Regions from separate parts of the Herbidospora sp. NBRC 101105 genome, predicted to be linked through region 1. Evidence: riboswitches for the same ligand, from Rfam matches in the RefSeq annotation. Region 1 holds a riboswitch; each other region holds the start of a gene.
The links. Region 1 has a riboswitch for cobalamin ahead of cobN (cobaltochelatase subunit CobN). Riboswitches for the same ligand answer to the same signal wherever they lie in the genome.
Positions count from the first base shown of each region.

Region 2: another riboswitch for cobalamin. It lies ahead of QSK34_RS35020 (5-methyltetrahydropteroyltriglutamate--homocysteine S-methyltransferase); the one in region 1 lies ahead of cobN (cobaltochelatase subunit CobN).
Region 3: another riboswitch for cobalamin. It lies ahead of QSK34_RS02060 (ABC transporter substrate-binding protein); the one in region 1 lies ahead of cobN (cobaltochelatase subunit CobN).

Region 1 is NZ_BSSX01000006.1:209,109-219,112, reverse strand. It holds gene QSK34_RS24740 (hypothetical protein) at 1-90, opposite strand, end outside; gene QSK34_RS24735 (hypothetical protein) at 247-660, opposite strand; gene prcA (proteasome subunit alpha) at 756-1,550, opposite strand; gene prcB (proteasome subunit beta) at 1,572-2,387, opposite strand; gene QSK34_RS24720 (ubiquitin-like protein Pup) at 2,599-2,808, opposite strand; gene QSK34_RS24715 (hypothetical protein) at 3,139-3,378, shown strand; gene QSK34_RS24710 (serine/threonine-protein kinase) at 3,535-4,422, shown strand; gene cobN (cobaltochelatase subunit CobN) at 4,412-7,903, opposite strand; cobalamin riboswitch at 7,937-8,102, opposite strand; gene QSK34_RS24700 (ferredoxin-like domain-containing protein) at 8,152-9,153, shown strand; gene QSK34_RS24695 (precorrin-8X methylmutase) at 9,150-9,767, shown strand; gene QSK34_RS24690 (precorrin-2 C(20)-methyltransferase) at 9,767-10,004, shown strand, end outside.
Region 2 is NZ_BSSX01000010.1:41,592-51,595, reverse strand. It holds gene QSK34_RS35045 (replication initiator) at 1-512, shown strand, start outside; gene QSK34_RS35040 (GntR family transcriptional regulator) at 620-889, opposite strand; gene QSK34_RS35035 (hypothetical protein) at 1,022-1,369, shown strand; gene QSK34_RS35030 (hypothetical protein) at 1,413-1,679, shown strand; gene QSK34_RS35025 (HNH endonuclease) at 1,829-2,512, opposite strand; partial or broken gene QSK34_RS35020 (5-methyltetrahydropteroyltriglutamate--homocysteine S-methyltransferase) at 2,917-3,258, opposite strand; cobalamin riboswitch at 3,375-3,550, opposite strand; gene QSK34_RS35015 (hypothetical protein) at 3,649-4,326, shown strand; gene QSK34_RS35010 (ABC transporter ATP-binding protein) at 4,323-5,081, opposite strand; gene QSK34_RS35005 (FecCD family ABC transporter permease) at 5,078-6,124, opposite strand; gene QSK34_RS35000 (ABC transporter substrate-binding protein) at 6,121-7,068, opposite strand; gene QSK34_RS34995 (TfuA-like protein) at 7,065-8,117, opposite strand; gene QSK34_RS34990 (YcaO-like family protein) at 8,110-9,360, opposite strand; gene QSK34_RS34985 (YcaO-like family protein) at 9,353-10,004, opposite strand, start outside.
Region 3 is NZ_BSSX01000001.1:443,388-453,391, reverse strand. It holds gene QSK34_RS02090 (response regulator) at 1-513, opposite strand, end outside; gene QSK34_RS02085 (sensor histidine kinase) at 510-1,658, opposite strand; gene QSK34_RS02080 (S1C family serine protease) at 1,852-3,315, shown strand; gene QSK34_RS02075 (serine/threonine-protein kinase) at 3,312-4,952, shown strand; gene QSK34_RS02070 (ABC transporter ATP-binding protein) at 4,942-5,718, opposite strand; gene QSK34_RS02065 (FecCD family ABC transporter permease) at 5,715-6,722, opposite strand; gene QSK34_RS02060 (ABC transporter substrate-binding protein) at 6,889-7,821, opposite strand; cobalamin riboswitch at 7,890-8,022, opposite strand; gene QSK34_RS02055 (sensor histidine kinase) at 8,050-9,249, shown strand; gene QSK34_RS02050 (response regulator transcription factor) at 9,240-9,884, shown strand.

The sequences.
Region 1 (10,004 bases):
AGCGGGGGCCGCCGTCTCGGCCGGAGAGGAACAGGCGGCAATCGGGAGGACGGCCAGGGCCAGCAGGGCCCGCCGGAATGTGATCGTCATAGCGCGCAGCAGCCTAGCGAAACCCGTGTTAAGTCCGTGCAAGTTGAGAGGTATGGGGGAAACCGAAAAAATCGACCCCGCCGTCCGTAGTGAAGAGCCTCTTTCCGTTACGGCTCCGCCCGGCCGGCCACCCGACCGGGTCGGGCCACCCGATGATCAGACCTCCGGCTTCACCTGAGCGGCAGTGTGACCGCCGACCGGTGATGCGGCGGGCTCCGCGTGACCGTGACGTGCTTCGGCGAGGAGACCGCGCAGCCGCCGGACCTCGGCGATCAGCCGGGGCACGTGCTGCCGGGCCTCGGCGATGAACCGGGCGTTCTCGTCCCAGCGCCCGTCGGCGACGTCGGCGTAGCGGGGCTCCTGAATGAGGGTGCAGGCCACGATCTCGTGATGGTCGAAGCCGGGCCAGCGTTCACCGCGCCCGGTGTCGGGGGTGGTGGCGACGGCGACCAGGCACATCGCGTACGTGTCGTCGAGGTTGCGCACGTGCCAGGGCCCGGGGGTCGCGGCGTCGGCCAGCTCCTCGATCGCGGCGAGTTCCTCGTCGGTCATCGGTCCGGCCGCTTCCATCGGGACAGCTCCTCGTCTTCCGCGGGCGGGCGATGGAAACGGGGCGGCCCCGCCGACGTCGGCGGGGCCGCCCCGTTGAAGCGTCTTCGGTTGGACTACAGCGGCGGTTCGGAGCCCGTGTCGATGTCGCCCTCGGGGGCCGTGGGCGGGGGCTTGGGGCCGCCTTCGGGGGTCGCGGGGGCGGGCGGGGTGGGCGGGGTCTCGGGCGGGGGAGGTGTGATGAGGCGCTCCAGACGGGGGCCGCTGAGGCGCAGGAACTTGCGGTGTTCGCGGTTGCGGTCGAGGACGGCGACCTCGAGCTGGGCGGCCGACGGGCGTTCGCCGCCCGGTTCGGTCAGCGCGCTCAGGGCGGCGTCGAGGGCGTCGGCCAGGGGGGCGCCCGGACGGTAGCGCTCCTTCAGGCGGGTCGCCACCGTGTCGGACTGGCCGCCGATGACGGCCATGCCCTGCTCGTCGAAGACCGAGCCGTCAAAGGTGAGGCGGTAGATCTGGTCCTGGTCGGAGGTCTCGCCGACCTCGGCGACGACGATCTCGACCTCGAGGGCCTTGATCGAGTCGGTGAAGATCATGCCGAGCTGGCTGGCGTAGACGTTGGCGAGCGCGCGGGCGGTGACGTCGTTGCGGTTGTAGTTGTAGCCGTTGACGTCGGCGTAGCGGATGCCGGCCTGGCGGAGGGTCTCGAACTCGTTGTAGCGGCCGACGGCGGCGAAGCCGATGCGGTCGTAGATCTCGCTGATCTTGTGGAGCGCCTTGGACGGGTTCGGGGCGACCAGCAGGATGCCGTCGGCGTACTGGACCACGACCACGCTGCGGCCTCGGGCGATGCCCTTCCGCGCGTATTCCGCGCGGTCGCGCATGATCTGTTCAGGCGACGCGTAAGGGAACGGCATGGACACCTGTGGGGTTCCTTTCTAGCGCAGCGGCGCGGTCGGCCCGTCGGGATCGATCATCCGGCCCGACAGGATGGTCTCGACCGCGGCGGAGACCTCCTCTTCGGGCAGGCGGCGGTAGCCGTCGGCGGTGATGACCGCCACGACCGGCCAGATCCTTCGGGTGACGTCGGGACCGCCCGTCGCGGAGTCGTCGTCGGCCGCGTCGTAGAGCGCCTGCAGGACCGTGAGGACGACCTCGTCGGGTGAGGCGTTCTCGCGGTAGAGCTTCTTCAGCGAGCCGCGGGCGAAGATCGAACCGGAGCCGATCGAGTGGTAGAGGTGGTGCTCGTAGGGGCCGCCGCCGACGTCGTAGCCGAAGATGCGGCCGCCGTCGATCTTCTCGTCGTAGGCCGCGAAGATCGGGACCACGACGAGGCCCTGCATGGCGGCGCCCAGGTTCTGCCGGACGAAGGTCGCCAGCCGGTTGGCCTTGCCCTCGGTCGACAGGGAGCGGCCCTCGAGCTTCTCGTAGTGCTCCAGCTCGACCTGGTAGAGGCGGGCCATCTCGATGCCGGTCGAGGCGGTGCCGGCGATGCCCATGCAGGAGTATTCGTCGGTCCGGAAGACCTTCTCCATGTCCCGGTTGGAGATCATGTTTCCCGAGGTGGCGCGCCGGTCGCCGGCCATCACCACGCCGCCGGCGCAGGTGACCGCCACGATCGTGGTCGCGTGGGGGATCTGCTCACCGACGGGGGCGGGCAGCGCGTCGCGGTTGCCCGGGAGCATCTCCGGGGCGTAGCCACGCAGGAACTCGGTGAAGGACGAGGAACCCGTATTGGTGAAGAGGTTGTTCATCCAGGCCTGCTGAGATGCCACGCGACTCCCTCCTAGGTCGTGTTGTTTACGCCGACCCTACTCATGTGACAGCGCTGGTTGCACTCTTCCCGATCAGCTCACCGCGAACCGGGTTCATGATCGGAAATTTTCCCCGCAAACGACTCGTCGCGGCCGGCGGAGGGTTCCGCGGCCGCGACGAGGGACGTGGGCGAGGTGGGCGTTGGCCCCTTTACTCGCCACCCTTCTGCACGTAGGACCGGACGAACTCCTCGGCGTTCTCCTCGAGGACCTCGTCGATCTCGTCGAGGATCGAGTCGACGTCGTCGCTGAGCTTCTCGTGGCGCTCCTGGACGTCGCTTCCCGACTGCTCCTCGACCTGCTCGGTCTCGGTCTCCTGCCTGCCCGTCTGCTTCTGACCGCCGGTGTCCCTGCTCGCCATCGGTGATACCTCCACTCGGGGGACGTGTCTGCTTCATATCTTCCCCGAACCGACCGACAACTCGCCTGAATCGCCATGCGATCTTCAAACGGGTTGACCAGATAGTTCCGCTATCCAATAATTATCAGACAGCACGACTATCCAATCAGATCGGGGTGCCTTCGAATGTCTCCCTCCACCCTTACCACCGCCGGGATCCTCCTGATCACCGTGTCCGGCGTCGCCTTCGGTGGGGCCAGTCTGCTCGCTCATATACTCGGACGTATACCCGGTTATCTGGACAATCCAGTCAGACGGGGACTGTGGCGTGCCGGACATGCCCACGCCGGGGTGCTCGTGCTCTTCTCGCTCGTGGCCCTGATCTACCTCGACCAGGCCGACCTCTCCCCCGGGTTCCGGTCGCTGGCGCAGTGGCTCATCGTGGCCGCGCCGGTCCTGATGCCGCTGGGGTTCTTCCTGTCGGTCGTACGGCCGAAGGACACCCGCCCCAACCGCCTGATCTGGCTCACCGGGCTGGGCGGGGCGTCGCTGGCGGCCGGTACGATCATCTTGGGAATCGGGTTGCTCTAGATCTCCCGGATACGGAGCGAAACCGCCGTCGGCCCACCAGAATATTGAGCGCATGGGGAGCTTGGATTCGGGTCAGACAGGTGGTTGGTTCAGATCGGTAAGCACACGGCGCAGGCTCACCATGGGAGCTCCACATCGGCCACGCCGGGTCCGCCGGTGAAACCCGAGCGCGCGAAGCAGACGCTGCTGGGTGGCCGCTACCAGCTCACCATCCCGATCCGCCGTGACGGCTCGGGCATCATGTGGCAGGCCCACGACCTGCTGCTGAAGCGCGACGTCGCGATCAAGGAAGTCCAGCCGCCCTACCGCACCGACCGTCCCGACATGGAGCTGGCCCGCCGCAAGGCGCTCAACGAGGCCCGGTCGGCGGCCCGGCTCAGCCATCCGGCCATCATCACGGTCCACGACCTGCTGGAGGAGAACGGCCGCCTCTACATCGTGACCGAATTCCTCGAAGGGCTGACCCTCCAGCAGACCATCGAGCACCTGGGCTCGCTGCCGGTCCACTGGTCGGCGTGGATCGGCTACCAGCTCCTCGCCGGCGTCCGGCACGCCCACGACGCCGGGGTCGTCCACGGCGACATCAAGCCGGCCAACGTGCTGCTGACCGGCGACCGGGTGGTGCTGACCGACTTCGGCATCGCGGCCCTCGAACACGAGGCGGCGGCGCCGACGACCGTCCCGGTCACCCGCACGGTCGACTTCATCGCGCCCGAACGCATGAGCGGCGGCCCGGCCACCCCGGCGGCCGACCTGTGGTCGCTGGGCGCGACCATCTACACCGCCGTCGAGGGGCGGCCGCCCTTCCTCGGCACGGCCATGTCGGTGCTCGGCCTGGCCACCACGCGCGACCCCGACCCGCCCTCGAAGGCGGGGCCGCTCGTGCCCGTGCTCGACGGGCTGCTGCGGCGGCGGGCCCGCGACCGGCTGCCCGGCAAGGACGTGTCGTTGCTGCTGGCGGGCCTGTTACACCGTGAGGGCATCGCGGCGGCGACGCCGGGGCGGCGGGCCGACTACCTGCCGCCCGACGCCTTCACGATGTAGCTTCCAGGTCGCCCTCGGTCTCCAGGAAGGCCTGCCGGAGCGCGGCGATGATCTCGGGGTCGGGCTCGGCCCACATGCCGCGTCCGGCCGCCTCCAGCAGGCGCTCGGCGATGCCGTGCAGGGCCCAGGGGTTCGACTCGCTGAGGAACCGGCGGTTCTCCTCGTCGAGGACGTAGGTGGCGGCGATCTTGTCGTACATCCAGTCGGCGACCACGCCGGTGGTGGCGTCGTAGCCGAACAGGTAGTCGACGGTGGCGGCCAGTTCGAAGGCGCCCTTGTAGCCGTGGCGGCGCATGGCGGCCAGCCAGCGCGGGTTGACCACCCGGGCGCGGAAGACGCGGCTGGTCTCCTCGGTGAGGCTGCGGGTGCGGACCGCGTCGGGCCGGGTCGAGTCGCCGATGTAGGCCTTCGGGTCGCGTCCGGTGAGGGCGCGGACGGTGGCGATCATGCCGCCGTGGTACTGGAAGTAGTCGTCGGAGTCGGCGATGTCGTGCTCGCGGGTGTCGACGTTCTTGGCCGCGACGTTGATCCTCCTGTACGCCGCCTCCATCGCCTCCCGCGCCGGCACGCCGTCCACCCCCCGGCCGTAGGCGAAGCCGCCCCACACGGCGTAGACCTCGGCGAGGTCGCGGTCGTCGCGCCACGTGCGGCTGTCGATCAGCGGCAGCAGACCGGCTCCGTAGGCGCCGGGGGCCGAGCCGAAGACGCGCAGCGTCGACCCGTCGGCCCTGACGTGGTCGCGGACGTAGTTGTCCGCCTCGTCCAGGTCGGCCACCAGCTTGACCGCGTCGTCCATCAGGGCGACCACGTGGGGGAAGGCGTCGCGGAAGAAGCCGCTGATGCGGACGGTGACGTCCACGCGAGGGCGGCCCAGCTCCCCAGCCGGGACGATCTCCAGGCCGGTGACGCGGCGGGAGGCGTCGTCCCAGACCGGGCGCACGCCCAGCAGGGCGAGGACCTCGGCGACGTCGTCACCGGAGGTGCGCATGGCGCTGGTGCCCCAGATCGACAGGCCGACCGAGCGGGGCCACTCCCCCGTGTCGGCCCGGTAGCGCTCGACGAGGGACTCCGCCATCGCCTGGCCGGTCTCCCAGGCCAGGCGGCTGGGCACCGCCTTGGGGTCGACGGAGTAGAAGTTGCGGCCGGTCGGCAGCACGTTGACCAGGCCGCGCAGCGGCGAACCGCTGGGACCGGCGGGGACGTAGCCGCCGTCCAGGGCGTGCAGGACGTTGGTGATCTCGTCGGCGGTGCCGTTCAGGCGGGGGACGATCTCGGTCGCGGCGAAGCGCAGGATGTCGCCGACGGCGCCCTCGGCGGTGACCGCGGCGGGGTCCCAGCCGGCCGCCTCCATCGCGACGACCAGCTCGCGGGCCTTGGCCTCGGCGACGTCGACGTCGGTCCGGGCGTCGCCGTTCTCGGTCAGGCCCAGGGCCTCGCGCAGGCCCGGGAGGGCCTGGTCGCCGGCCCACATCTGGCGGGCGCGCAGGATCGCCAGCACCAGGTCGACCCTCGCTTCCCCGGAGGGGACCTGGCCCAGGACGTGCAGGCCGTCGCGGATCTGGACGTCCTTGACCTCGCACAACCAGCCGTCGACGTGCAGCAGGAAGTCGTCGAACTCGGCGTCGTGGGGGCGGTCGTCGAGGCCGAGGTCGTGGTCGAGGCGGGCGGCCTGGATGAGCGTCCAGATCTGGGCGCGGATCGCGGGCAGCTTGGCCGGGTCCATGGCGGCGATGGAGGCGTGCTCGTCGAGGAGCTGCTCCAGGCGGGCCATGTCGCCGTAGGTGTCGGCGCGGGCCATCGGCGGCACCAGGTGGTCGACCAGGGTGGCGTGGGCGCGGCGTTTGGCCTGGGTGCCCTCGCCCGGGTCGTTCACGAGGAAGGGGTAGACCAGCGGGAGGTCGCCCAGCGCGGCGTCGGGGCCGCAGGCGGCCGACAGGCCGGCCGACTTCCCGGGCAGCCATTCGAGGTTGCCGTGTTTGCCGACGTGCACGACGGCGTCGTACCGGGACGAGAGCCAGTGGTAGGCGGCCAGGAAGTGGTGGCTCGGCGGCAGGTCGGGGTCGTGGTAGATGGCGATGGGGTTCTCGCCGAAGCCGCGCGGCGGCTGGACCATGACGACGAGGTTGCCGTCCTGGAGGGCGGCCAGGACGATGTCGTCGCCGTCGACGAACAGTTCGCCCGGGGGCGGGCCCCAGTGGTGTTCCATCGCCTCGCGGAGGTCGGCCGGGAGGGTGTCGAAGTGGGCCCGGTAGTCGTCCTTGTGGATGCGGACCGGGTTGCCGGCGAGCTGCTCGTCGGTGAGCCAGTCGGGGTCCTGTCCCCCGGCGGCGATCAGGGCGTGGATGAGGGCGTCGCCGTCCTGGGCGGCCACGCCCGGGAGGTCGCCGATCGCGTATCCGGCCTCGCCCATGGCCTTCAGCAGCCGGACGACGCTGCGCGGCGTGTCGAGGCCGACGGCGTTGCCGATGCGGGAGTGCTTGGTCGGGTAGGCCGACAACATGATCGCCACCCGGCGCTCGCCGACGGGGATGTGGCGCAGGCGGGCGTGCCGGACCGCCACGCCGGCCACCCGGGCGGCGCGCTCGGGGTCGGCGGCGTAGACGGTGAGCCCGTCGGGGTCGATCTCCTTGAACGAGAACGGGACCGTGATGATGCGGCCGTCGAACTCGGGGATGGCGATCTGCGAGGCGGCGTCGAGCGGGGACAGCCCGTCGTCGGCGGCCTCCCAGGCAGCCCGGTCGGTGGTGAGGCACAGGCCCTGGAGGATCGGGATGTCGAGGTCGGCGAGGGCGCCGACGTCCCAGGCCTCGTCCTCGCCGCCCGCCTGCGCGGTGGCGGGGCGGGTGCCGCCCGCGGCCAGGACGGTGACGATCAGGGCGTCGCACTGCCGCAGGGTGTCGATCAGGCCGGGCTCGGCGGTGCGCAGGGAGGCGCAGAAGACCGGGAGCGGGCGGCCGCCCTTGTCCCGGACGGCTTCGGACAGGGTCCGGATGAAGGCGGTGTTTCCGGCGACGTGGTGGGCGCGGTAGTAGAGGATCCCCACGACCGGCCCCTCGCCGTCGATGGCGTCGCCGAGGCCCCAGGAGGGCAGGGCCGCCGGCGGGGCGAAGCCGTTGCCGGTCAGGAGCAGGGTGTCGCTGAGGAAGTGGTGCAGCTCGGCGAGGTTCGACGGGCCGCCGTGGGCCAGGTAGGCGTGGGCCTCCGCGCACACCCCGCTGGGCACGGTGGAGAGTTCCATCAGCTCGGCGTCGGGGGCCTGCTCGCCGCCCAGCACCACGACGGGCTTGCCGCTGGCCAGCACGGCGTCCAGGCCCTCTTCGTAGGCCCGCCGGCCGCCCAGCAGGCGCACCACCACAACGTCGGCGCCGTCGAGCAACGCGGCCGGGTCGGGGGTCCGGGAGGGGTTCGCCAGACGGTAGGGGGCGCCGCTCGCGCGGGCGCTCAGCAGGTCGGTGTCCGAGGTCGACAGCAAAACGATCATGGCGAAGCCCTCCCTCGGGGTCCGCGCCCCGGGTCGTCTGTCCAGGTGACGGCCGAGTCTCCTGGCTCCCGGATCAGGGCTCACCCCGGCCTTCCCTGTGACAGTGGCCGTCGGTGGGGTTCGCTCCCCGGTGACAGTGGCGGGACCGCGCCGGATTCACACCGGCTTCCTCGTTTGTGCCGTCGCCCGATGAGACTACGGGACTCCCCCGGCTTGCAAGACCCACGGTGGGCTTTACCATCCTCGACGTGGCCATTACCGGACAATCCTCGCGCGACGCCTGCCCCGGCGCGCTGCAGGTCCACCCCGCCGCCGACGGGCCGCTGGCCCGGGTCCGGCTGCCCGGGGGCGACCTGACGGGGGCCCAGCTCGGCGTGCTCGCGGCCTCCGGAGGGGGCGTGCTGGAGCTGACGTCGCGGGCGAACATCCAGGTCAGAGGCGTGCGGGACCCGACGGCCTTCGCCGAGGCGGTCGCGGCGGCGGGGCTGCTGCCCTCGCCGTCGCACGAGCGGGTGCGCAACATCGTGGCCTCGCCGCTGAACGGTTCGGCCGCCTTCCGCGGGGTGGTCCGGGCGCTCGACGAGGCGGTCTGCGCGACGCCGGAACTGGCGGATTTGTCGGGCCGGTTCCTGTTCGCGGTCGACGACGGCTCGGGCGACGTGGCGGGGCTGGGCGCCGACGTGCTGCTGATGTCCCGCGGCGACCGCTTCGCCGTCGTCGCGGGGACGACCGATCTCCGGTTACGGCTCCCGCCCGCCGAGGCCGTCCACGAAGCGGTCAAAGTGGCACAGAACTTCCTGAAGGTCTCCGACGGCGCGTGGCGCATCCCCGACGGCGCCTTCCCCGGCGTCCCCGCGACCCTCCCCACGCCCCGGACCAGCGGATACGTCGGCGACTTCGGCGACACGACCGGCGTGCTGGTCCCCCTGGGCCGGTTGACCACGCGGCAGGCGGACGTCCTGGCCGAGGCCGAATGGCTGCGGGTCACCCCGTGGCGCACCGTCCTGGTCCCCAAGGGCACCCGGTTGCCCGGCGGGCTGGTCACCGACCCCCACGATCCCCGGCTCCACGTCACCGCCTGCACCGGCAGACCCGGCTGCGCGAAGTCGCTGAGCGACGTCCAGCACGACGCCACGCCCATCGGCGTGCCCGTCCACTGGTCCGGCTGCGCGCGGCGGTGCGGCCGGCCCCGGGGCGAGGTCGTGGACATGATCGCCACCCCGTCCGGCTACCAGCGGAGCACACCGTGACCTACATCAAGGACGGGGCGGAGATCTACCGCCGGTCCTTCGCCACCATCCGCGCCGAGGCCGACCTGTCGGCCCTCCCACCCGACGTGGCGCGGGTCGCGGTCCGCATGATCCACGCCTGCGGCATGGTCGACCTGCCGGGCGACATGGCCTGGTCCGGCGGGGTCGTCGCGGCGGCCCGCACGGCGCTGGAGGCGGGCGCGCCCATCCTCTGCGACGCGAACATGGTCGCGGCGGGGGTCACCCGCAGGCGGCTCCCGGCCGCGAACGAGGTGATCTGCACCCTCGCCGACCCGCGGGTGCCCGCCCTGGCGGCGGAACTGGGCACCACCCGCAGCGCGGCGGCGCTGGAGCTCTGGCGCGAGCGTCTCGGCGGCGCGGTGGTCGCGGTCGGCAACGCGCCGACGGCCCTGTTCCGGCTGCTGGAGATGGTGGCCGAGGGGGCGCCCGCACCGGCGGCGGTGGTCGGCATCCCCGTGGGCTTCATCGGCGCGGCCGAGTCGAAGGACGCCCTGGCGGCGTCCGACCTGGAGTTTCTGGTGGTACGCGGCCGCCGAGGCGGCAGCGCGATGACGGCGGCGGCCCTGAACGCCCTCGCCAGTGACGAGGAATGATGACCGGAACGCTCTATGGCGTGGGCCTCGGCCCCGGCGACCCCGAACTGGTGACCGTGAAGGCGGCCCGGCTGCTCGGCGAGGCGGGGGTGATCGCCTACCACAGCGCCCGGCACGGCCGCAGCATCGCCCGCTCGGTCGCCGCCCCCTACCTGCGCGAGGGCCAGATCGAGGAGGCCCTGGTCTACCCGGTGACCACGGAGACGACCGACCACCCGGGCGGCTACCAGGGCGCCC
Region 2 (10,004 bases), on a different contig from region 1:
TCTATGTCGCCGACTCGCTCGATCACCTCGGTGACCTGCGGGTGGCGGGCTACATCGCCAAGTACGCGACCAAGGGGGCCGAGTCGGCGGGCACGGTGGACCGGCCGATCCGTCAGCTCGGCGACGTGGCGCGGTTGAAGGTGACCGAGCACGCGCGGCGCATGATCTACACCTGCTTCGGCCTGGCTACCGATCCGGCCTACGCCGAGGTGCCGTTACGGCATTGGGCGCACATGCTCGGCTACCGGGGCCACTTCTCGACCAAGAGCCGCCACTTCTCGACCACCCTCGGGGCACTACGTCAGGTCCGCGCCGACCACCAGGCGGACAAGGCCCGGGAACGGCGCGGGCTACCCGAACCGGGAGACAAGCAGACGGTCACCGTAGGGCAGTGGCGCTTCGCCGGTGCCGGGCTCCGTCACGGTGAGCATCTGTGGGTGGAGATGATCCGGAATCAGGTCGCCACGGCGCGGCAGATCGAACGCGAGCGAAGACGGAACCAGGCTGACTGATTCGCCGATGGGGAGTGGTGCGGCCGGCGCAATGCGAAGCACCCGAAGGGCCGCGAAGCGGTTGGGCCGGCGGCACCACGGCGATTCCCGAACTGGTGGCGTGCGTGCTACTCGTCGGACTCGTCCCGCTGAGGCGGGCCGCCGGTCTCCGGGTCGGCCACGAAGGTGCCCTTGCCGAGGACGGTGTAGATCTCGCCAGACTCCAGCAGGGCCTTGATGACCTTGCGGGCCGTGCCCCTGGCGACGCCGAACTCCTCGGCCATGCGCGGTTCGCCCGGGATGGGGTGTCCGACCTTGTACTCCCCCGACTTGATGCGGCGGCGTATCTCTGCCAGGACGGCTTCCCACTTGAGCTCGTCGGGCCGGAACTCGATCACTGGACCAGGTTAGGAACGACAGCGTTCCATGTCGTTACCAGGCGTACCCATGGGAACCTATGAGTAGGGCTAGGAAGGAGTAGGAAGGTTGGCGTAGCCTCGACCTACTGCCGTCCCCCAAGAGGAGCACCCATGCGCCCGACCATCGCCATCAGCGACCAGGACGTGGAGCAGCACAGCCGGACCTTGCGTGCCCTCGGTGCGCTGTTGGCGGCGCATGGCCTTCGTGTTCGTCTCGTGCGACGTATCGCGCTGAGGCTTGGGCAAGCCTGGACGGCCCCCGAGGACAGAGGGGTCGAACTCGACGTCTACGGGCGACGCGGGCAGCTTGCGATCGTCACCGTGAGTCTCGGAGACGGCTCGTCGTGGTTTGCGATCAGGCGGCGGCGGGCTGGCTCGGACGTTACACGGGTTCCCGTTGCAGAGCCGCAGTCTGTAGCCGTGCGGCTCGTCGACTGGGCCGCTGACGGTACGCGGTGAAGCGGCTCCGGCGATGGGATCTTTAGACGACTTGATCGGCTGCGTGAGCCCTCACTATGCGGTCGCGCAGAAAGATCACATGCGGCTTGAGTGGTACGCGCCGACTGCGGGGGCTGATCGGGTACGGGCCATGGCGTGGACGTGCGATTGCCGCGCCACCATCTATGAGCTGCTCCATGCGGGTGGGCGGGCCTTCATCCGCAAGACGATCCAGAGCGAGCCGAAACCGAAGATCGCGGAGACGTACCGCTGGCCCGTCAAGGACGCCAAGGCCGTGTGGGATCGGCTGCTTCGCGGCGAAGCACGGTAGATCCTGCGGAGGTTCATAGCGCGCCCGGGATGGCGAGACGGGCCAGCCTTCCCCGCCGCCCCCATAGCTGCCCGCATCAGCGGCCCAACCGAGGGACACAAACAATTGGGCGGCAAAGACTGCGGTCATTGCTGCGGCTATCAGGGCATTTATTCCACAGAATGGTCGATTGCCAAAATTCCAACTTCCTCGCAAATGGAAAAATGGAGCTCCATCGAGATTTCAGAGATTTCCTCTGCGATATCGCGCGTAGCCAGCTCCCGAGGCATAGGGAGCGGGCTTGCCCTAATCTCATCGGACCATTCGGCTACGTGGTGCAGTATGGATCCTGCGATTGCCGAGATTTCCGATTCCTGGCCCCAAGTTCTCTGAAAATCCAATGCCGAGCACAGCGCATAGGCATATCTTTCCGCCCAACTGTTGTCGCGGTCTGCAGGAATAGCGGATGTCTTTAGCTTAGATTTCGCGCTCGCGTGATCGATCTCTGCCTGCACCCAGGCCCCAAAGAGGGTTCGAAACTCCTGATAGGCCGCAATCCGAGTAATTTGGTCATGAGTATTTCCATAATTTGCCGAGAGCAGCGGATTAAGTGCGGCCTTGTATTGCCGCATAGCTTTCCGATCTAATGAATTATATTCACCGTCATATCGTGTATGACATGTGGGACAAAGAGCGATGAGGTTCTTGAATTCATGTCTTTTGACTTTCGCCCACGGGATGATATGTGCAATCTCAACCGGCGTGGCGCGACATGTCGGAATTGCACAACGATGGCCTGCCTCAATAAGGACTCGACGCCGTAGTTCGCGGGGGATTGCCGGTCTCGTGGCCATAAGCGGCAGTATAGCGATTGCTATCAAAACTAGGTAGAGAAGCCATAGCCTTCGAAAAGGGCTGCGTATCGTGTCAACTTTGCCCCGCACCTTGGATCAGGATCGCTCAGCCTGTCCGGGCTCGGCGTTGGGTGCTGGCGGCGCGGGCCGCGACCGGCCGAAGAGCCGCAGCGCGGTCCGCGATCGCCAGCGCGCGGCACGCCGCAGGCGAGGCCGCCTTGATCATGTAGTGAAAATCCTCGCGGCTGCATACCTTCGACTGATCTTGCTGGCATCTCGACGAACGTGACGTGACCCGGGGTGCGGCCAGTGATGCTGGTCAACGGCTCTGCGTCGTTGCTCGGACCGCTGCGACGCTCTGCTCTTCGTCGACTCTCCATGTTGCCTTTGTGCACCAACTACTGGTAGTTGGTGTCGAACCACTTCGTCATCTCCAGCGGCGGCAGGTCCGCGGTGCCGCGTGCCATGGCGAAGTAGCGGTCGAGGCCGGTCAGGGCGCGGTATCGGGCCGGGACGGCGTCGATCATGACGGTGGTGTCGAGCACCTGGTCGTACAGGCTGAAGGTGTTGGACGGGATGGTGTCGAGCCCGGCGTCGCGGAGCTCGGTCCAGACCTCGCGGCGCAACCGCGCCGCGGTCGTCTCCAGTTCGGCGGCGTCGATCACGCCGGCCCAGTGGTTCTCGGTGGCGAACTTGAGTTCCCTCCGCGCGCCGATGCGCGGGTAACCCAGAATCGTCGTCTTCACGGCTGCTTCCCTCGTCTCGCCGACATGCGGCCACGTGAAAGGGGAGACAGCGCACGACGCGCAGGCCCTCCCACGAGGCCGCGGACCACCACGCGCCGAGGTCGGCGCGCGGGCGGAGGCAGGTCTTCGGACTCGTGGGCGTGGTGCTCGTTCCTAGTGGCCGTCGCTTCCCAAGCCCGGAGGGCTCAGTGCTGGTGACGGCGGTCGTTCCCACATACCGCTGCGGGGCAGTCCCGGATTCGCACCGGGTTCCCTCTTACGACGCCCGGCTCTGGCGGAGGCGGGCGAACCATCCACGCCGCCGAGCTTATCCGCCATCGCGCCACCATGGACGTCGATCACCCGAGAAGGTACGGTCTGCGCGAGAAGTCGACCATTGGAGCCTGTCGCATGCCCTCCAAGACGGCCAGATCGGCCCGCCCCCTCCCCATCCAGGAGAAGCCCGGCCCGGGACGGTCGCGGTACGCGATCGGGCTGGTGGCCGCCATCCTCGTGGCGGGCTCGCTGGGATATCTGTTCGGGGCGCCGGACGCCACCGAGACCTCGGTCGCCGAGATGCGGGCGGCCGAGATGAAGCGCGACGCGCAGCAGGTCACGGAGCTGACGTCCACGGCCCGCACCACGGTTGGCGAGATCACCTCGGTCATGGTGGGCCTGGGAGAGGCGCTGCCGCCCGGCGGCGCGCTCGCCGCCCGGACGCCCGCCGACGCCGAGATCGCCGAGTGGCAGAAGGTGATGAAGCAGGCGGTCGACCGGCACGCGGCCACGCCGTCGGGCACGACCGCGACCAACGTGGCGCGGGCCGGGTTCCGCAGCGCCGTCGACGCCATGGCGATCGCGGTCGACACCTACGCCTACTGCCGGAAGGTGCCCACCGACGTGCGGGCCGGCTGCCTGGAGGTCGCCCTCCGGCAGCGCACGGCCGGCGTGCTGGCCTGGTCGGTGGCGGCCACCCAGCTCGACCAGATCAACGTCGACGCCGGCCACGGTCACCAGCACGTCTACCTCACCAGCACGCCGGGTGAGGGGGCCATGATGGCCGACCCCGTCCCCGAGGGCTCGAACTAGCGGGCCAGGGGCAGGTTGATCCTGGGCAGTCCGTCGGGGCCGTGGGTCACCTCCGCGGTCACGCCGTACACCTCGGTGAGCAGGCCGGCCGTGACCACCTTCGCGGGCGGGCCGTCGGCGACCAGGCGGCCTCCGCTCAGCACCGCGAGCCGGTCGCAGGCGGCCGCGGCGAGCTGGAGGTCGTGCAGGGCGGCGACGACGGTGACGCCCAGCGACCGGACCAGCCGCAGCAGCTCCACCTGGTGACGCAGGTCGAGATGGTTGGTGGGCTCGTCGAGCAGGAGCAGGCCGGGCTGCTGGACCAGCGCCCTGGCCAGGTGCACCCGCTGCCGTTCGCCGCCGGACAACCGGGCGTAGGGGCGGCGGGCCAGCGAACGCACCTCGCAGCGTTCCATCGCGTCGTCGATCAGGTCGTGTTCGGCGCGGGTGAGGCGTCCCAGGGTGCCCAGGTAGGGCACCCGGCCGAGGGCGACGATCTGCTCGACGCTGTTCTCCAGGTCGGCGGGCGACTCCTGGGTGACGACGGCCACCCGGCGGGCCACCTCGCCCGCCGGGGCGGTCCACACGTCGAGCCGGTCGACCGTGATCCGGCCTCGGTCGGGCCGCTGCCGCCGGTAGACGCAGCGCAGCAGGCTCGACTTGCCGCTGCCGTTGGGGCCGATGAGGCCCAAGATCTCCCCCGGCGCCGCCGACAGGGTGACGTCGTGGAGCACGGGCGCCCAGGAGAGGTCCTCGATCTCCAGCGAGAGGCTCACGACAGCGCCCTCCGGTTGGCTCGGGCCAGCAGGACCAGGAAGAACGGCGCGCCCAGCAGCGCGGTGATGACCCCGATGGGGATCTCGTCGGGCTGGTTGAGCAGGCGTGCCCCCACGTCGACCCACACCATCAGCAGCGCTCCGGCCAGCGCGCTCAGCGGGACCACCCACCGGTTGTCGCCGCCGGCGACCATGCGGACGGCGTGCGGCACCATCAGCGCCACGAAGCCGATGCCACCGCTGACCGACACGACCGCGCCGACCGTGATCGCCGAGCCGACGACCAGCCGCGTCCGCAGCCGGTTCACCTCGACGCCCAGGCTCGTGGCCCCCTCCTCCCCCAGCACGAGGGCGTTGAGTTCGGCCGCGCGCAGCCGGAACCACACGACGGAGATCGCGACCACGACCGCCGGGACGGGCAGGTCGTTCCATTGGGTGCCGGACAGGCCGCCGAGGGTCCAGAACAGCGCCGACCGCAACTGGGAGTCGGGTGAGTTCAGCACGATGAAATTGGTCGCGGCCTCCGCCAGTGCGGCGACGGCGACCCCCGACAGGATCAGTGAGGTGACGCCGAGCCGGCCGCCGCCGCGCGCCAGCAGCAGCACCACGGTGAAGGTGAGCATGGCGCCGGTGAAGGCCGCCACGGGCAGCAGCCACGACAGGCCCGACATCAGCGCCAGCACCGCCCCCAGCGACGCCCCCGAGCTGGCTCCGATCAGGTAAGGGTCGGCCAGCGGGTTGCGCAGCACCCCTTGGAGCACCGCGCCGGTGACGGCCAGGCCCGCGCCGACGATCGCACCGAGCAGGACCCGGGGCAGCCGGATGTCGCGCACGATCACCGCGAGCGGTCCGGAGGGGGCGTCGTGGGTGGCGAGGACGATGCGCCACACGTCCAGGAAGGGGATGTCGACCGGTCCCAGGCCGACGGCGGCGACAAGGGAGACGCCGAGCAGCACGCCGAGCAGCACCACCGAGCCTGCCAGGGTCACCCGACGGCCCGGCGGGTCGGTGGAGACCCGCCGGGCGGCGACGCGGACGGTCAACGGGCGAAGCCCTCGGCCAGGGCCTTGAGCGCGCGGCCGCTGCGCAGGCCGGGCTGAAGGTCGTTGACGGGGATGACGACGAACCGGTTCTCCTTGACCGCGGTGACGTCCTTGATCGGGGCGTAGGAGCGCATCCACTCGATGGACTCGTCGGCGGGCTCGAAGACCTGGTCCTCGACGATGATCACCTGGGGGTCGCGCTTGACCAGTTCCTCCCAGGACACCTGCCCGAACTCCTTCGTCTCGGGGAAGATGTTCTCCCCGCCGGCCCGGCGGGCCAGGTCGTACACCAGAGTGTTCGCGCCGCTGGTCAGCGGCTTGTCCTTGCCTCCGGCGTAGTCGAAGACGCGCAGCGCCGGGGTGACGGGGGTGACGGCGTCGACCTCGGCCTTGAGCGCGGTGACGAGCTGCTCGGCCTTGTCCTGCACGCCGAAGACCTGTCCGAGCGCGCGCAGGTCGTCGTAGGTCTGCTCGACGGTGGCGGTGCCGCCCGGGCAGCTCGCCGACAGCAGGTGGCTGTTGACGCCCTCCTTCTGCAGGACGGCGCGGTCGCCGAGGGCCTTGGGGCCGTAGTCGTCGGGGTAGCCGCTGACCACCAGGTCGGGGTTGGCGGAGTAGACGACCTCCTTGGACGGGGGCGGGAAGGCGGATTCGGAGATCACTTTCACGCCGGTCAGGTCGGCGGCGTACTGCTGCATGATGTCGGTGGCGGCGACGGTGCCGGCCATCCGGTCCTTCAGGCCCAGGGCCAGCACGACCTCGGTGGCGACCGTGCTGGAGGTGACGATGCGCTCCGGCGGCTTGGCGTAGGTGTAGACGGTGCCGCAGTTGCTCACCTCTACCGGACCGGGAGCGGCCGAGGGCGCGGGGGCGGCCTGGGTGCCGGACGTGCCGCAGCCGGCCAGCAGGACGATGGCGGCCAGCGCGAACAGGGGTTTCTTCACTGTTTCTCCTTGGAGGCGACACGTGCGGCGTACTCGCCGCGGACGCGCAGGGTGTCGAGGATCGCGGCGGGCACGTCCCCCGCGACCTCGGTGGTGGCGGCCACCAGACATGCCTGGTCGGCGGCGAAGGCGGCGAGACCGGCGGGGGTCAGGTCGGCCAGGTCGGCGGCCGGGACCCGCTCCGACACGAGGGCGATCCACTCGTCGAGGGCGGCCCCGTGCGGGCGGGCCCCTGTGGCGGCGGCCACCAGGCGCAACACGGCGGCGCGTTCGAGCTCGTCGTAGCCGCCCTCGGCGCGCAGGTCGTCGAGGACGGCCGCGGCGACGGCGGGCGGGAGCGCGGTCCGGCCGACCGGTTGCACCGCCCGCCACTGCGAGGTGCGTTCGAAGTGCCAGGCGCGGTCGGCGGGCCGGATCTCGTCTGCGGCCAGCAGGTCGAGCAGCGCGAGGGCGTCGGCGCGTTTCACGTCGCGCCGCCCGCCGGGCAGCCAGTCGCGCAGTGGCGTGTCGCGACCGTCCAGCAGGCGGGGCCAGCGGCGGTCGGGATAGTGCAGGTCCTTCGCGGCGGCGAGCAGGCCGGCCGCCTCGCCGCCGGAGATCACCCCTTCGGTCACGGCGGCGCGCAGCGTGGCGCGGATGGTGACCATCGCCTCGTTGACCGGGCGGTATCCCTGGTCGGCGTCCAGATGGGCGACCGCCACCTCGTCGTCGTCGATCAGCTCGCCGGTGACGAACGCCCGGTAGACCTCGCCCACGCCGGTCATGCCGTAGGGCGCGAGCTCGGCGGCGCGCAGGGCGCCCATGCTGGCCGCCCCGGCGACGGAGACGCCTTCGGACATCGCCCAGAGGAGCTCCTTGTGCCAGACGGCGGGGACCCGCTCGTACACCCCGTCGACGAAGGCGACGACACGGGGGCGTTCGGCGGCGACCAGCGCGGCCACGTCGCCCTGCCCGGCCGGCGGCAGCACCACGACGTCGCGTCCGGGAAGGCGGTCGTGCACGACGGAGGCCGGGATCGTCGGGCCGGCGAAGACGGCGATCTCAGGCATCGGCCGGCTCCGCTCCGAGGGCACGCGCCCGGGGACCGGGCAGGGTCGGTTCGCCGGTCAGCGCACCGGCCCCCTCCAGGCCGGGCACCAGCACCTTGACCACGGGCACACCCAGCGACGGCCGGGTCAGGTCGACGGCGGCCACCTGGTCGAGGCCCGCCGCCGCCAGCCGGTCGAGCAGCCAGTCGAGGTCGTCGCCGAGCAGGTCGTGGTCGGCCCCGGTGACCGTGAACGGCCGGGCGTGCGGCAGGGTCGCGCGGAACGCGTCGCGCAGCTCCGTGACGCCGCCGGTGTCGGTGGTCTGCGCGTAGCGCTCCCGGGTGACGTCGTCACGCGCGCCCGAGATGGTGATCAGCCGCGACTGGGCCGCCTCGGTCAGCGCCCGCTGGACCGCGATGGACGGGCACGGATGACAACCCAGCCCGGTGGCGGCGGGCAGCGGGCGGAACGGGTCGGGTTCCGCCTCCACGATGTGGCAGAGCACCACCGGGACGCCGAGGTCGGAGGTGAGGTCGAACAGCGCGGCCTCGACGCCCGCCCGGTCGTAGAGGTCCAGCAGCCGCACGGTCTCCGGGTCGGTCAGCGTGGCGGCGTCGATCCGGGCCCCGGCCTGGGACGGGCCGTCGCGGAGGTCCCACAGGGCCGCCGCGTCCCGTTCGATCAGTTCGCACAGCGCGTGGACCAGCGCCTCCAGCGCGGTGTTCCCCCCGGCCAGGCCGTTGCTGTCGCGCGACAGGCCGTGCCCGGTCAGCGCGGGCGGCAGGGTGAAGTCGAGGCTCACCGCCTCGTAGGGCACCGCTCTCGGTTCGCCGGTGCGGACGTCGGCGCCGTCGATCCAGAGCAGGGGCGTGACGTCGTCGAGCACGCCGTCGGCGGTGCGCGGCAGCCCGCGGGGGTCGAGTGCCGCAGGGCCCAGTTCGGCGGGCCGGGCCAGCCGCAGGGGGCGGTCGATCACCTCGGCGTGGGCGTGCTCGACGGCCTCCATGGCCGCCGACACGCGGCTCGCCGCGCGGCTGACGCCCTTGCCCTGGCTGACCGAGAGGCTGCGCGCGTTGGGGCGATAGGCGGTGGCGACCGGGATGCCGATGAGGTCGAGGCCGGTGACGTCGGCGACGCGGGTGACCCCGCACGCGCTCAGAGCCGGGCCGAGCCGCCGCCAGGTGTCCTCCAGGGTGGCGGCGCGGTGGGTGCCGGTCCTGGCGACCTTGCGGCCGGGCCGGTCGAGGTTCCAGGGATCAGACATGCGGCACCGGCAGCCTCTCGACGTGGCCGGGCAGCGGGTCGGCCCCCGCGCCCAGGAAGGGGTAGGCGGCCGGTCCGGTGGAGCGCAGCCCCGGCACCACGACCCGGGCGACGTGCAGCCCCACGGCGGCCAGGTCGGGGGTGGTGAGATCGATCGTGATCACGTCGAGGCGGGGGGCGGTGGACGGCGTACCGGCGGGATCGCCGCCGTCGAGGCGGTCCCGGATGGCCGAGGCGACCCGTTCGTCGGCGAGGAGCTGCAGCGTGCAGAGCACGTCGGTGGCGTCGCCCAGGTCGGGGGCGTAGGAGTCGAGATACCGGCGGTCACTCCGGTGCGGCATCAGCGGGCCGGCCGGGCGTTCCCACTCCGGGATCCCGCCGGCCACCTCGGCGAGGGCGTCCAGTGAACGCAGCGCCTCGGCGGCGGCCGACCGGGCCGACCCGGTCGCGCAGCCCACGCCGAGCAGCCCCTCCGGGGTGACCGCCGTGCAGAGCACCACCGGTGCGCCCAGCGTGTTGGGGACCGACCGCCACGTGAGTTCCGCGCCGTCCGGGACGGGCAGCGGCGGCCCGTCCAGCCGGGGGAAGGCCGCTCCCCCGTGCCAGGCGGTGGCCAGGGCGTGCCGTTCCACGACCTCGGCGAGC
Region 3 (10,004 bases), on a different contig from region 1:
GGTGAGGCCCTTGGCGAGCATGCGGAGCACTTCCAGCTCACGCGGCGTCAGCTCGGCGAGCTGCGGCGGCCGGACCGGCTCGTGGCGGCCGGCGAAGGAGGCGATCACCCGCGTGGTGACCGCCGGGTCGAGCAGCCCGTCGCCGGCGGCGACCACCCTGATCGCCTCCACGAGCTGCTCGGGCGGCGACACCTTGAGCAGGAAGCCGCTGGTCCCGGCCCGCAGGGCGGCGTAGAGGTTCTCGTCGGTGTCGAAGGTGGTCAGCATGATGACCTTGGGCGGGCTGGGCGCGTCGAGCAGTTGGCGGGCGGCGGTCAGGCCGTCCATGCGCGGCATCGAGATGTCCATCAGGACGACGTCGGGCCGCACCCGGCGGGCCACCGCGACGGCCTCCACGCCGTCGGCGGCCTCGCCCACGACCTCCATGCCCGGCTCGCTCTCCACCACCATGCGGAGCCCGGCCCGGATCATGGCCTGGTCGTCGGCGAGGACGATCCTGATGCTCTCGCTCATACCAGGACGACCCCGGGAGACGTGGGCAGCACCGCGCAGACGCGGAACCCGCCCTCTTCGCGCGGCCCCGCGTCGAGCGTGCCGCCGAAGAGCTCGGCCCGCTCGCGCATGCCGATGAGGCCGTTGCCGGTCGACAACCCGGCGGCGCCGGCGGCCTTCCCGTTGTCGGTCACCTCCAGCGTGACCGAGAGCGGGTGGTACGTGATCTTGATCTGGACGTCGGCCTCGCCGGCGTACTTCACCGCGTTGGTGAGCGCCTCCTGCACGATCCGGTAGGCCGACAGGTCGAGGCCCGGCGCCAGCCGGACCGGCTCGCCGGTGACCGTCAGGGTGACCCGCAGGGCGGTGTTGCTGACCGTGGAGATGAGGTTCCGCACCATGTCGAGACCGGGCTGGGGCAGCGCCTCGTCCTGCGGCATGCGCAGCGCGCCCAGCATCACCCGCAGTTCGTTGACGGCGTCGCGGCCGGACTGCTCGATCCCGGCCAGCACGGGGTTCTCGCCGCCCTGCGCCCGCCGCAGCGCGGCGGCCTGCATGACCATCATGCTGACGCTGTGGGCGACCACGTCGTGCAGCTCTCGGGCGATCCGGCTGCGCTCGGCGGCGACCGCCTCGGCGGCCCGGCGCTCCCGCTCGACCTCGGCCAGCGCGGCCTGCCGGGCGGCCTTCTGGGCTCTGACCAGCCAGGCGCGCAGGCCCACGCCGGTCAGGTAGGCGAAGCCGAACAGGACGGTGAGAAAGATGATCTCGTCGACGGGCAGCGGCCGCATGTCGACCGCGCCGATGTCGAAGACGAAGATCCCGCCGAGCCCCCAGACGGCTCCCCGCTTCCACGACAGGTGGGCGCCCAGCGAGTGGAACGCGATCAGCAGCGCGATCTGCTGGTGCACCTGGCACATCTCGTAGCCCTGCCGGTGCCAGAGGAACTGGATCACCACGGTCGCCACGAAGACGATCACGGGCGACGTCCGGCGGAAGCAGAGCACGGCCCCCGCGATCAGGGCCTGCGGGATCCACCAGAGCTCGGGATTCTGGGCGGCGCCGTAGGAGGTCGCGGAGGTGAAGGCCTCAAGTATGCCGACGGCCGCGACGGCGGCGCCGATGAGGAGGTCGCTCCGTGAGGGCGCGGGGATGCGGAGGGCCATGGTGGCAGATTAGTGTGTCCCGGTCGCCCCGCGAAGCGGCAGGTCGCCACCTTCGATCCGATTGCAAGTGAAATGCAAGCCTTGGCGTGATCCTTGGCCGGTATCAGATGAGTTTCGGTGACCGTGTGAACTCTTGCCGGGGTTTCCGGCCACTGAGACGCTGGAATTCGTCGTCATCGGTAAGGAGGCGGACATGCCCCGCCTGGCTGTCATCGCGGGGCTCGGTGCCCTCGGTGTCCTGGGCATGCCCTTGTTGCATCCCCACCCCAGCGGATCGACCGACCGGGTCACCCCGGGAGCGGTCCGGGTGGAGTCCGAGTCCACGGTCTCCGTCACCCTCATCGACGACCGGGCCCGTCTTCAGCGCTTCGAGCGCGAATACGAGGTCGAACTGGCGACCGGCAGCGGATTCACGGTGACGCCCGACGGCGTGATCGTGACGGCGACCCAGGTCGTCCGGCCCGACAAGGACCTGCAGGTGTACGCCGCCAACCGAGTCTTCGCCGAGTACTTCAAGGTCGACATCCCGGCCGACTTCGACCGCCACACGGTCGACGACCCCGACCTCAACATCCGTCTCCAGGCCTGTTATCCGCCGCGCACCCAGAACTCGACCTGCAACGCCACGGTCGACACGAAGGTGACCGCCTTCCCCTATCTCGACCCGCCCCTGCCCGAGGGCCTCGACGCCGAGGTGCTCTCGGCGGGCGACGCACCGTCGGCCCCGGCGGTGCTGAAGGTCAACGCGGGTCCGAAGAACAACCTGCCGACCGTGCCGATGGGCACCACGATCAGCGCCCAGGTCGAGTCGGTCGACGTCATGACACTGGCCGCCCGCCCGTCGGCCAAGGCGCCGCCGAAGATGGACACGGCCCACTTCGACCCGCCGGGCAGCCGCAACTTCAAAGCGGCGGAACGTGACAAAATCGACAAACTCATCGAAGCAGGCGCGATCGGCGCGGCGGTGATCGACGACGGGAAGAGCGAGGTGGTCGGGGTGCTGTCGGGGGGCGGCAGCCTGCCCGCGACCGTGACGCCCGTCGACGAGATCCGCACCGCCCTGGTGGCGGCCGGGGTGACGCCCCGCCGGGGACCCGTCGACGTCGTCTACGAACAGGCGCTCGCCGCCTACCACAACAAGCTCTACGGCAACGCGGCGCCGGTGCTCCAGCAGGTGCTCACCCTGCGGCAGGACCACGCCGTGGCGCTCGAGTACCTGCGCATCTCGAAGGCCAAGGCGAACACCGCCGAGGACGCGGCGAAGAAGCAGTCCGCGCCCGTCCCCGTCCCGGCGCCCAAGCCGGGGGTGGCGTCGTGGATCTGGATCACCGGGGGTGTCGTGCTCGTGGGGGCCGTCGTGGCCGGGTCGGTGCCGTTCCTGCTGCGGCGCCGGCGCAACGGGGTGGATCAGCAGGACACATCGGGGGAGAACCACGCCTTGGTCACGTCATGGCCGGCCCAGACGGAGGTCTACCGCACTCCGAATCCCGGGCAGCCCGTCATGGACATCTCGCCTGCGGGAGGCCGGCCGCACGTCTCCGACCCCGGCTCGAACCCGGGCGGGGCGTCGAAGAAGTTCTGCACCCAGTGCGGCATGCGGCTGGGTCACGCCCACCGGTTCTGCGGCTTCTGCGGTCATCCGTCGGACGCGCCATGAGCGCTGAACTGCCGGCGCTGGTGGGTCAGCGGATCGGCGACTACACGATCGAGGCGGTGGTCGGCCGGGGCGGCATGGCCACCGTCTACCGCGCGCGCGACCAGCGGCTCGGCCGCGCGGTCGCGCTCAAGGTGCTGGCCCCGCAGCTGGCCGAGGACAGCCGGTTCCGCGACCGGTTCGTCCGCGAGTCGCGGCTGGTGGCCTCGATCGACCACCCGCACATCATCCCGATCTACGAGGCCGGCGAGCACGACGGGATGTTGTTCATCGCGATGCGCTACGTCGACGGCGGCAGCGACCTGCGCAAGCTGGTGCAGAGCAACGGCCCGCTGCCGGTGGCGCGGGCCAACCACCTGTTCTCGCAGATCGCCTCGGCCCTCGACGAGGCCCACGCGAACGGGCTGGTGCACCGCGACGTGAAGCCGGCCAACATCCTGGTCACCGGCAACGACCACGTCTACCTGACCGACTTCGGCCTCACCAAGAGCTCCTCGGCCGACACCGGCCTGACCAGCCACGGCCACTTCATGGGCACGCCGCGCTACGTCGCGCCGGAGCAGATCCGGGGGCTGCCGGTCGACGGCCGCGCCGACGGCTACGCCTTCGCGTGCGTCGTCTACGAGGCGCTGGCCGGGCTGCCGCCGTTCCAGCGCGACACCGAGCTGGCGCTGCTCTACGCGCACGTCTCCCACGACCCGCCGCCGCTGACCCCCTACCGTCCCGACCTGCCCCACGCGGTCAACCAGGTGCTGTCGCGGGCGTTGTCGAAGTCGCCGCTCGACCGCTACCCGACGTGCACGGCGTTCGTGTCGGCCCTGCGCGACGCGATCAGCGGCACCGAGGGCGACCTGCCCAGCCCGATCTCGGGCCCCCGGCAGTCGTGGCCGTCGCAGCCTCCGGGCACCGTCTACCAGAACCCGGTCTCCAACCCGCCCTACACGCATCCGTCGCACCCGTCGTACCCCTCGCGGGTGTCGCAGGTGGCGACGGCCCCGGCCGGGGTGCCGCAGAACAAGAGGTTCCCGCTGGTCCCGGTGATCGGCGGGGTGCTGGCGCTGGGCCTGATCGCGGCGGGCGCGGTCTACGTCGTGAGCCAGAGCGGCGGCGACGGCCAGGCGTCGTGGGACACCTTCCCGGGCAACGTCGCGGCCCCCTACAGCTTCGACCATCCGTCGACCTGGACCCGCAAGGACTACTCCGACCAGCACGTCACCATCGCGGCCTCGGCCGACGCCTTCGACGCGCTGTTCAGCGTGCCCGGCAACCCCGACTGGTCGGGGGTCAACCCGATCATCACCGGCTCCCCCGACAAGTCGAGCGGCGTGGTCGCCCAGACCACCGACACGATCTCGGCCAGCGACGCGCTGGAGTCGGTCCAGGCGGGCCTCCAGGCGACCCTGCCGGGAGTGGTGTCGATCCCGGCGCCGCCGTCGCCGACGACGGTGGGCGGGCAGCCCGGCTTCAAGGTCAGCGGCTTCCTGAGCGACGCGTCCGGCGTGGGGCGGCTCGACTTCCGCACCTACCTGGTGACCCGCACCGGCCAGCCGTCGGCGCTGATGACGTTCTTCTGCCCGACGGCCAAGTGTGACGACACGACGATCACGACGATCATCAGCAGCGTGAAGTTCACCCAGTAGGACGGCGCAGGTGCACGACCGGCCGTCCGGCCGGGCCGGCGCCGATGGTCACACGGGCGCCGAAGTGGCGGGTGACGAGGTCCTCGGTGAGCACCTCGCCGGGCCCGCCGGCCGCCACCGCCGTGCCGCCGCTCATCAGGAGCAGGTCGTCGGCGTACTGGGCGGCCAGGGTGAGGTCGTGGAGGGTGCTGACGACGGTGAGGCCGTCGTCGCGGCGCAGCCGGTCGACCAGCTCCAGCACCTGCTGCTGGTGGCCGAGGTCGAGCGCGGTGGTCGGCTCGTCGAGCAGCAGCACGGGCGCCTCCTGGGTGAGCGCGCGGGCCAGCACGACCCGCTGGCGCTCGCCGCCGCTGAGCCGTTCCAGGGGCCGCGCGGCCAGGCCGGTGAGGTCGAGGCGGTCGAGCACCGCGCGGACCGTCTCGGTGTCGCGGGCGCTCTCCCGCCCCCAGTAGGGGATGTACGGCGTGCGCCCCAGCAGGGCGTACTCGTGGACGGTCATGTCGGGCGGCAGCAGCGGGCTCTGCGGCGCGTAGGCCAGCAGCCGGGCCCGGTCGCGGGGCGCGAGGTCGCGTACCGGACGGCCTGCGACGGTGATCAGCCCCGTGCAGGGCAGCAGCCCCATGACGGCCTTGAGCAGGGTCGACTTCCCGGCCCCGTTGGGCCCGATGACGGCCAGCCAGCGGCCCTCGCGGGCGGTGGCCGTCACGCCGCGCAGCACCGGCCGCCCGCCGAGCTCCACGCCCACGCCGGTGATCTCGACGGTCACGTCTCCACCTTCCGGGTGGCCCGCAGGATGGTGACGAAGAACGGGGCCCCGACGAACGCGGTGACCACCCCGATGGGCAGTTCGGCGGGGGCCAGCACGGTCCGGGCGATCAGGTCGGCCGTCACCAGGAACGCCCCGCCCGCCAGCAGCGACAGCGGCAGCACCACGCGGTAGGACCCCCCGGCGAGCCGCCGGACCGCGTGGGGCACCACGACGCCGACGAACCCGATCAGCCCGCCGGCCGACACGGCGGCGGCGGTCGCCAGCGAGGCCGCGACCAGCACGACCAGCCGCACCCGCCCGGCCCGCACGCCCAGCGAGGAGGCCTCGTCGTCGCCGACCGAGAGCACGTCGAGCAGCCGCCCGTGCAGCAGCAGGATCGCGGCGGCCACCACGGCGTAGGGCGCGCACATGACGACCTGCTCCCACCCGCCGCCGACGTCGCCGAGGATCCACGCGTAGACCCGCTGCAGCTCCTCGACCTTGAGCTGCTGGAGGAACGTCTGGACGGCGGTCAGGAACGACGTCACCGCCACCCCCGCGAGCACCAGGGTCGCGGTGCCGCCGCCCCGGGTCGCGGTGTGCCCCAGCCCGTACGCGAGCAGCACCCCGCCCGCCGCCCCGCAGAAGGCCGCGAGGGGCACCGCCGCCCCGTCGCCCACGGCCACGATGACCAGCGTGACGGTCAGCCCGGCCCCGGCGGCGGCCCCCAGCAGGTAGGGGTCGGCCAGCGGGTTGCGGAACACGCCCTGGTACCCGGCGCCCGCGACGGCCAGCAGCCCGCCGACCATGGCGCCGAGCAGCACCCGGGGCAGCCGCAGCTCGAACAGCACCCCGGTCTCCAGCGGCGTCAGCCCGGAGTGGGCCGACACGAACGGCAACCGGTCGGCCAGCGCTAGCACCACACCCTTCAGGGGCAGCCCGGCCGCGCCGACCATGAGCCCGGCGGTCATACAGGCCGCCAGCACGACGGCGGCCCCCGCGAACATCACGCCCCTGCGCATCAGCGGGCAGCTCTGAAGGCGGCTGCGGGAAAGCCCCGGCAGAGACCGGCGCGACCGGCCGGCGCCCCCGCCCTGCGGAACCTCCGGAACAGGGCCGCGCGATCAGTTCGCCCTTCCGGAGGCAGTCCTCGGGAAAAAGCCCCGGCCGTGGAGATGATCTCGGCCATCAGCCCGCGGCCTTGGCCACCCCGGCGCCGATGGCCCTGGCCAGGTCGACCACGCGGGGGCCCCACCGGGAGGCGACGTCGTCGTCGAGCTCGACCACGTCGCCGTTCTCGACGGCCTTGAGGCCGCCCCAGCCGGGCCGCTCCGCGAGGGCCTTGGCGTTCTGCCCGCAGCACTTCACGTCGGCCAGGAAGATCAGGTCGGGGTCGGCCTTCGCGACGAACTCGGCCGACAGCTTGGGGTAGCCGCCCGCCGCGTCGGGGGCCTCGTCGGCGATGTTGACCAGGCCGAACAGGGCGTAGACCTGGCCGATGAAGGTGGTCGAGGTCGCGGCGTAGGGGGTGACGTCGAGCTCGTGGTAGTAGGTCAGCTCGGCCTTGGGGGCGGCGGCGGCCAGCGCGGCGAGCTCGCGCTTCATGCCGGCCACGACCTCGTCGGCCTTGGGCCGGTTGCCGGTGGCGGTGCCGAGCTTCTCGATCTCGGCGTACGCGTCGTCGATCTTGGTGGCGGCGGTCAGCACCAGCACCGGCACGCCGAGTTTGCCGAGGCCGGCGACCACGCCTTCGAGGTCGTTGGAGACGACCACCAGGTCGGGGTTGCGCGCGGTGATGGCCTCGACGTTGGGCTTGAAGCCCGACAGGTCGGTCTTGGGGGCCTCTGCGGGGAAGTTCGACTGGTCGTCGACCGCGGTGACCTGCGGCCCGGCGCCGATGGCGAACAGCGACTCGGTGGCCGTCGGCGACAACGACACGATCCGCTGCGGCCTGGCGGCGATCGTCACCGCGCCGTTGGCGGCCTGGACCGTCACGGGGAAGGGGCCGCTGGGGGCGGCGGACGCGGCGGGGGCGGGGGTGGCGGTGTCACTGCTGCCGCAGCCGGACAGCAGGGCGACACCCAGCAACACGCCCGCGAGGGCCGTGCGTAGGGGCCTCACGAGTTTCCTCCGAAGGGAGTTGCCGGAAACGAGAGACCCGGGGACGGATCACCCTTTCCACGAGGGCGGACGACGTCGGCGACGACGCAGGCGACCTGGCTGACCCTCGGAGGAGGGATCACAGTTGCGGGAACAGCGCCGGGTTCACACCGGACTTCGCTGCGGCGTCACGCGTCCCATACGTTACCAACAGCCTTTTCGCCGGGAACGTGAGGCTATGCTGACCGCATGGTGCGGCGGACCGTCACGGCGACCGGGCGGCTTCTGCTGGGACTCCTCCTGGTCCCCCTGTGCCTGCTGGCCATCGCCGTCACCGTCTTCACCCTCGTCGTCTCCGCGACCTACCTCGGGCTGCTCCTGCTCCCCTACGCCATCCGGCTCAACCGGGGCGTCGCGTCGCTGGCCCGGCGGAACGCGGGGGCGTGGCTCGGCCGGCCGGTCACGGCGTCGTACCACCCGATCAGGGGCGGCGTGCTCACCCGGGTGCGCGTGGTCATGGGCGACCCGCAGACCTGGCGGGATCTGGCGTTCCTCGCCCAGCACGTGTTCACCGGCCCGTTCGGCGCGATCCCGGCGGTCGCGTTGTGGGGCGCGCTCGGCTGGGCGCTGTCGCTGCCGCTGTGGTGGGACGCGCTCGGGCCCGGCCACCACATCTACCTGCCGTGGGCGCTCGACTCGTGGGCGACGGTGGCGGTCACCGTCCCGTTGTTCATGGCGCTGGTCGCGGCCGTCGGGTTCCGGGTCGTGCCGCTGGTCGCCGACGGGCTGGCGCAGCTGGCCCGGTCGCTGCTCGCGACGCCGCAGCACGTGCGGCTGGCCGAGCGGGTGGCCGAGGCGCTCGACGCCCACGGCTACGAGCTGCGCCGCATCGAACGCGACCTGCACGACGGCGCGCAGGCCCGGCTGGTCTCCATCGCCATGCGGCTCGGCATCGCCGAACGTGTCCTGGCCACCGACCCCGGCAAGGCCGCCGCCCTGATCACCGAGGCCCGGCTGAGCACCGAGGAGACCATGACCGAGCTGCGCGGGATCATCCGCGGCATGTACCCGCCGATCCTGGCCGACCGGGGCCTGCCGGGGGCGGTCGCGGCGCTGGCGGCCCGCTCGCCGGTGCCGGTCGAGACCGAAACGGCCGACGTCGGGCGGCTCCCGGCGGCGGTCGAGGCGGCGGCCTATTTCGTGATCGCCGAGGCGCTGACGAACGTCGCCCGGCACAGCTCCGCCGGCAAGGCGAGGGTGCGCGTCCGGCGTACCGAGAACAGGCTGACCGCCGAGGTCACCGACGACGGCCGGGGCGGCGCCGACGAGAACGGCGGATCCGGGCTGGCCGGCATCCGCCGCCGGGTCAGCGCCTTCGACGGCGTGACCACACTGACCAGCCCGCCCGGCGGGCCGACGACGCTGCGGGTGGAGCTGCCGTGCGAGTGATCATCGTGGAGGACAGCGTGCTGCTGGCCGAGGGCCTCACGCTGCTGCTCAACACCGAGGGCCACGAGGTCGTCGCCACCGTGGGCACCGCCGCGGAGTTCCACACGGCCGTCGACGAGCACCGCCCCGACATCGCCGTGGTCGACATCCGGCTGCCCCCGACCTTCCGCGACGAGGGGGTGCGCGCCGCCGTGGAGGTCCGCCGCGTCCACCCCGGCCAGCCGATCCTGGTGCTCTCCCAGTACGTCGAGCAGACCTACGCGACGGAGCTGCTGGCCGGGGGCGGCGGCGGCATCGGCTACCTGCTGAAGGACCGCGTGGCCCGGGTGTCGGAGTTCGTCGACGCGCTGGAGCGGGTGGCCAAGGGAGGCACCGCCATGGACCCCGAGGTCATCGCCCAGCTCCTGGTCCGCCGGCACGCCCACCCGATCGACTCGCTCACCCCGCGCGAGCGCGAGGTCCTGTCGCTGATGGCCGAGGGCCACTCCAACACCGACATCGCGGCCTCGCTCGTGGTCACCGAACGGGCCGTGCACAAGCACGTGGGCAACATCTTCGCCAAACTCGGCCTGCCGCCGAGCGACAGCGGCCACCGCCGCGTGCTGGCGGTCCTGGCCTATCTGAGCGGGGTGTAGCCAGCACCACCATCCGCGGTGGCGGAGACCCGTCGATCAAGTCGGGTGCCCGCGGGACCGACTTCGACGGCCGTTCTCGGGAGGCTCAAGGGGAACCGATTCCCCCCGAAGGCGGCCCCC